2 regions of the Franzmannia qiaohouensis genome follow, and region 2 is predicted to be linked to the other one. Evidence: predicted binding sites of a transcription regulator. Region 2 holds the regulator's gene; the other holds the start of a gene.
What was found. The regulator FNR, encoded in region 2, switches genes on or off when oxygen is low (the NO sensors DNR and NnrR bind a similar motif). The targets are predictions, from matches to a motif close to TTGATNTANATCAA.

Region 1: ubiU (ubiquinone anaerobic biosynthesis protein UbiU) is a predicted target of FNR. The motif match lies at 1,395-1,408, and genes of this name have one in related genera.

What each region holds. Positions count from the first base shown of each region.
Region 1 covers NZ_JARWAM010000025.1:20,634-23,840, forward strand. The annotation lists gene QC821_RS20650 (U32 family peptidase) at 1-327, opposite strand, end outside; gene ubiU (ubiquinone anaerobic biosynthesis protein UbiU) at 341-1,336, opposite strand; gene hmpA (NO-inducible flavohemoprotein) at 1,477-2,646, opposite strand; gene QC821_RS20665 (ribonucleotide reductase subunit alpha) at 2,824-3,207, shown strand, end outside.
Region 2 covers NZ_JARWAM010000003.1:228,059-231,265, reverse strand. The annotation lists gene QC821_RS05300 (3'-5' exonuclease) at 1-399, shown strand, start outside; gene ttcA (tRNA 2-thiocytidine(32) synthetase TtcA) at 457-1,335, shown strand; gene fnr (fumarate/nitrate reduction transcriptional regulator Fnr) at 1,417-2,160, opposite strand; gene hemN (oxygen-independent coproporphyrinogen III oxidase) at 2,238-3,207, opposite strand, start outside.

The sequences.
Region 1 (3,207 bases), on a different contig from region 2:
TAGGCGCTGCAGCGCGCTCTGGTCGTTGGCCTCGACGGTGAACTCGCCGTTGTCGCACAGCTTGCGCAGGTCGCGCAGGTCGGCTTCGGACTCGATCAGGGTCTGGCTGGCGATGACGACCTGCTTGCCGCTCTGGGCCAGCTCGCGGCCGATGCCGAGCCAGTCGTCGAGCTTCATGTCGCGGCGGCGCGAGCAGACGGACTCGCCGAGATAGACGATTTCCACCGGCCAGTCGGCGGCCTCGCGGTAGAAGGCGGCATAGCGCTCGCGGGTCCAGTAGAACAGCACCGGGCCCAGCGACAGCTGCAGGGTAGGGGAAGTCGACATGACGTTTCTGCTCCTATTTCCAGCGGCGTTCGTAGGCGCCCAGGGTGGTGGTGGCGCCTTCGGAGACCTCGCCGAGGCCGGCCATCCAGGCGGGCTCGGGGTGGAAGCGCTCGGGGGCTCGTTCGAGGCGGTCCAGCGCCTGGCGCCAGATCCCGGCCACCTTGGACACGTAGGCCGGGCTGCGCTGGCGGCCCTCGATCTTCACCGCGCTGATGCCGAGTTCGCGCAGCTCGGGCAGCAGTTCCAGGGTGTTGAGGCTGGTGGGCTCCTCGATGGCGTGATAGGTCTCGCCGCCGACCTCGAAGCGCCCCTTGCACAGGGTGGGGTAGCCGGCCCGCTCGCCCTCGCCGTAGCGATCGATCAGCACACCGTTGAGGCGTGATTCCAGCCCCTCGGGGGTTTCCTCCCAGCGCACATGGGCCGCCGGCGAGCAGACGCCGCGGGTGTTGGGCGACTCGCCGGTGAGGTAGGAGGAGAGGTAGCAGCGCCCTTCGGCCATGATGCACAGGCTGCCGAAGGCGAACACCTCGAGCTCCACCGGGCTCTGCTTGGCCAGGTCGCGCACCTGGGTGATGGAGAGCACCCGCGGCAGCACGGCGCGCTTGATGCCGAAATGGTCGTGGTAGAAGCGCAGGGCCTCGTGGCTGGTGGCCGAGCCCTGCACTGAGAGGTGGCGGGCGAGGTCGGGATGGCGCCGTGCGGCGTAGTCGAGCAGGCCCATGTCGGCCATGATCAGGGCGTCGACGCCAAGGTCCGCGGCCTGGTCCACGGCGCGGGTCCACTGGGCCCAGCCGTCGGGCTGCGGGTAGGTGTTGATGGCGCAGAACACCCGCTTGCCGCGGGCGTGAGCGTAGTCGATGCCTTCGCGGGCACGCTTGTCGGTGAAGTTGAGGCCGGCGAACTGCCGGGCATTGGTGGCATTCTGGAAGCCGAAGTAGACGGCATCGGCTCCCTCATCCACGGCGCGCTTGAGGGCGGGCAGGCTGCCGGCGGGGCAGACGAGTTCCATGGTGAGCCTCCTGTCGTGGGAAACCCGACCATGCTAGTCGACTATCGAGGTCACGCTTTTGATACGCGTCATGGCATGGCGAAATGGTCGAGGAATGAAGAGCTTGGCGCCCTGGTGAGCCAGGGCGCGCTTGCAGGCGTTCAGGCAGCGTCGAGGGGGCGAGAGGGGCCGAAGTGCTCGTGGTGGCGACGTTCGGCTGGTACGCCCAGCTCGGCCAGGGCCTTGTCGACGGCGCTCATGAAACCCTGGGGACCCACGGTGTAGCAGCGTACGTTCTCCGGTAGCAGTCGCGCCAGCAGCGTGCGGTCGACCCGGCCGGTATGGTCGGCCTGGTCGCCGTGCTCGTGGACGCTCACCGTTTGCAGCTGACCCGGGTGCGCCTCTGCCAGGGCCGCCACCTCATCGCGGAAGGCGTGGTGCTCGGCATCCAGGGCGGCGTGCAGGTAGACCACCCGGCGGCCTTGAGCGAGTGCCTGGCGAGCCAAGGGTAGCATCGGCGTCTGGCCCACACCGCCGGAAGCCAGCAGTAGGGGCTCGTCACCCTCGGCGAGGGTCAGGTCGCCGGCCGGTGGAAGCAGTTCCAGGGTATCGCCACGCGCCATTGCGTCGTGCAAGTGGCGGCTGGCGCGCCCCTGGGGCTCGCGCTTCACCGAGATGCGGTAGTGCCTGCCGTTGGGTACATCGGAGAGGCTGTAGTGGCGATACAGCGGCTTGCCGTCGATGGTCAACCTGACGCCAATGTACTGGCCGGGGGCGTGGTCGGCTACCGGGCCGCCGTCCACCGGCTCGAGCACGAAAGAGCGAATCACCGCACTCTCCTGCCGGGTCTCGGCGATGCGGAATTCGCGCGGGCCGCGCCAGCCGCCGCGACGCTGCTCGAACGCCTGGTAGCGGCGGTCCTCCAGCTCGATCAGCAGGCCGGCGAGCTCCTCGTAGAGGCTACTCCAGGCCGCGGCAATCTCTGGCGTGACAGCATCTCCCAGTACCTCGCCAATGGCCGCCATCAGGCACTCACCGACGATCGGGTACTGATCGGGCTGGATGTCGAGGGAGACATGCTTGCTGACCACCGTGGCCAGGGCGCCGCGGGCCTGCTGGGGGTCCTGGCGGAGCTGGACATAGGCCAGCACGGATCGCGCCAGTGCCCGGGGCTGGCCACCGTCCTGCTGGTGGGCCTGGTTGAACAGTGGCTCGACGTCCGGATAGCGCGCGAACATCAGCGGATAGAAGCGGCGGGTGATGTCATCCAGGTGGGCGGCAACCACCGGGGCTGTTTCCTCGATTAGCAGTTCCTGGTCACGACTGAGCATAGGGAGTAAGTCCTTGATCATGGGTCTTGATTTATAACATTCATGTAAAATACATGTTATTGTTCCGTCTGTCATGAGGCGAGCTGTCGCAGTTGGCCGAGATTGACACGTTCCACCGCTGAAGCTTTCCCTCTAACCTGAGGGCGTCAGCCGAGCAATGAATCCCAAGGAGACTTCATGGCCATTTCAAACTTTGCCGACCTGCTCTCCGAAGCGCGTAAACAGCCCGAGCCGCAGCGCCTGCTGTTGGTGTGCACTCGGGCCGAACTACCCGACTACCCCAGCGAAGAGCAGCGCCGCCGCTTCGAGCAGGGCGAGGGCGGGGCACTGACACCGGTCACCTGTGTCGACAGGACCCCCGAGGAGCTCAGCGACATGGCCACCTTCGTCGAGCAGTCGCGTGAGACTGGCCAGGACTGGGACCTCGTCTTCGCGGCTGCCATGGCCGATCCTGGCGATGATGGGATCATTGAGCAGCAGTTGCGGCGCATGGTGGAGTCGCTGCAGATGGGCAGTATCGAGTCCTTCCTGGCCTTCAATCGTCGCGGTGAGGTGGTGAGC
Region 2 (3,207 bases):
CCGGCCAGCCTCAACGGCGACTCGATCCGTATCCACGGCCTGCGCGGCATCGATCTGGCCGGTGGCGACTGCGTCGAGGAGGCGCTGGACAAGCTGCTCGACTTCATCGGCAACCGGCCGCTGATGGGCTGGTGCCTGGACTTCGACATAGCGATACTCAACCGCCACCTGCGCCCGCGCTTCGGCTTCGACCTGCCCAATTCGCTGATCGAAGTCTCGCAGCGCTACGTGCGTGACCTGCGGCGCGCGCATCCCGAGATCGAGCCCAACCTGCGCTTCGAGGCGGTGGCCAAGGCCCTCGACGTGCCGGTGATCGGCCGTCATACCGCGCTGGGCGACGCGGTCACCGCGGCGCTCATGTACCTGCGCCTGGAGAAGGGGGCGATGCGCGGCGACTGACGTCGTTGCGCGGCGATGGTAAGATGGCCGACCATTTCCGGCCCCGATGCTGCGATCATGTCCGAGATACTTCCTCCCCAGGCGGCGGGCGTCAGCGACGCCCGCGACAAGCGTGAGTTCAACAAGCTGCAGAAGCGCCTGCGTCGGCAGGTGGGCAACGCGATCATCGACTACGGCATGATCCGCGACGGCGACAAGGTCATGGTCTGCCTGTCCGGTGGCAAGGACTCCTACACCATGCTCGAGATCCTGCGCAGCCTGCAGCGCAGCGCGCCGGTGGACTTCTCGCTGGTCGCCGTTAACCTCGACCAGAAGCAGCCCGGCTTTCCCGAACACGTATTGCCCGAGTATCTCGACGCCGCTGGCGTCGACTACCATATCCTCGAGCGCGACACCTACTCGGTGGTCAAGGAGAAGACCCCCGAGGGCAAGACCACCTGCGCGCTCTGCTCGCGGCTGCGGCGCGGCTCGCTGTACGGCTTCGCCGAAGAGATCGGTGCCACCAAGGTGGCGCTGGGCCACCACCGCGAGGATATTCTCGAGACGCTGTTTCTCAATATGTTCTTCGGCGGCAGCCTCAAGGCGATGCCGCCCAAGCTGCTCGCCGACGATGGCAAGAACATCGTGATCCGACCGCTGGCCTACTGCCGCGAGGCGGACATCGCCGAGTTCGCCCGGCGCATGGCGTTCCCGATCATTCCCTGCAACCTGTGCGGCTCGCAGCCCAATCTGCAGCGCCAGGTGGTCAAGGAGATGCTCGCTGAGTGGGAGGCCAAGCACCCCGGGCGGCTCGAGACCATGTTCAAGGCGGTGACCAACGTGGCGCCGTCGCAGCTCGCCGACCGCGAGCTGTTCGATTTCGCCGGGCTCGAGGACCAGCAGGCCCAGCGCCAGGCCAATCGGATCGAGGCCTTGGACCTGGCCCGCCAGGCCTAGTCGCAGACTCTGCGATGCAGATGCACAGCGCCCCCGCCGATCACTCGGCGGGGGCGCTGTCGGTTTCGCGGTCGGAGATGGCTAGAGGCAGCCGTCGCCCTCGGCGAGAGACTCGAGTGCCGACAGGTCGAGGATATTGACCTCGCGGCCGGCCACCGACACCAGCTGCTGCTGCTGGAAGCGGCCGAGAATGCGGCTGACGGTTTCCACTGCCAGGCCCAGGTAGTTGCCGATGTCGGCGCGCGACATCGACAGCCGGAAACTGTAGGCGGAGTAGCCGCGGCGGCGGAAGCGATTCGACAGCCCGATCAGGAAGCTGGCCAGGCGCTCGTCGGCGGTCTTGCGCGATAGCAGGCGCATCATGCGGCGGTCGTCGCGCATCTCCTTGCTCATGCTGCGAAACAGCTGTGTGCGCAGCTCCGGTAACTGTTCGGAGAGATGGTCCAGGCGGTCGAAGGGGATCTCGCACACCGTGGTGGTCTCGAGGGCAGTGACCGTACCGGGGTACAGCTCGTCGTCGATGGCGTCGAGGCCGACCAGCTCGCTGGGCAGATAGAAGTTGGTCAGCTGGTCCTCGCCGTTGCCCTCGCTGGCCAGCTGCTTGAGGCTGCCCGAGCGCACCGCAAACACGCTGGTGAACGCCTCGCCCTGGCGGAACAGCGTCTCGCCCTTCTTGAGTGGCGCGCGACGGCGGATGATGGCGTCGAACTGGTCGACGTCGGAGAGCTCCAGAGCCAGCGGCAGGCACAGTGAGCTCAGGCTGCAGGTCTGGCAGCGCGTCTCGTGCAGTCGTGCGCTTCTTGGAGCGGTGGCGGGGGCTGGCATGACCTCCTCCTGGGTGGTGGCGTTGCCCTCAGTATGGTGGATCATGGCGCTACGGCAAAGAATACTTTCCGGTGAGCTCATAGGATCCTCGAGTAGCGCGGCCCCTGGCCAGGCGTGAGATGGGCGTCGAAGGCCATCGCCAGGTGGCGAATCAGCAGCTTGCCGATCGGGGTGGCCGTCAAGGTCAGGCCGCGGCGCATCATCAGGCCGTCGCGTTCGGCACCCTCCAACTGGCGCAGGCTGTCGGCAAAGTAGCGCTCGGCGTCGATGCCGAAGCGGGTGCCGAGCTCGGCCAGGTCGAGGTGCATGTCGCACATCAGGCGCTCGATGGCGTAGCGGCGATACAGGTCGTCCTGGCTCAGGCGCACGCCGCGCTGGGTCGCCAGGCGTCCGGCGTCGAGCGCTGCCTCGTAGCCGGCCAGGTCGCTGGGATTCTGGGCATAGAGGTCGTCGACCCGCGAGATCGCCGAGACCCCGAGGCCCACCAGGTCGCTGTCGGCGTGGCTCGAGTAGCCCTGGAAGTTGCGCTGCAGGGTGCCCTGGCGTTGGGCCACGGCGAGGCTATCGTCGGGGCGCGCGAAGTGGTCCATGCCGATATGCACGTAGCCGGCGGCCTCGAGCATGTCGATGGTGGTGCGCAGGATGGCGAGCTTCTCCTCGGCGCTGGGCAGGTCGGCCTCGCTGATGCGCCGCTGCGGCGCGAAGCGCTGTGGCATGTGCGCGTAGTTGAACACCGAGAGCCGTGCCGGGCCCATGTCGATGACCTGCTCGAGCGTCGCGGCGAAGCTGTCGCGGGTCTGGTGGGGCAGGCCGTAGATCAGGTCCATGTTCAGCGAGCGGAACCCCAGTCGCCGTGCCTCGTCGACCAGGGTCTCGGTAAGCACGCGAGGCTGCACGCGGTTGATGGCCTTCTGGACCCGCAGGTCGAGGTCCTGGACGCCGAGGCTGATGCGGTTGAAGCCCAGCGCCTGCAGGTGGCGCAGGGTCAGCATATTGGCTTCGCGGGGGTCGATCTCGATGGCGTAGTCACGCTTGGGGTCGCTGCTG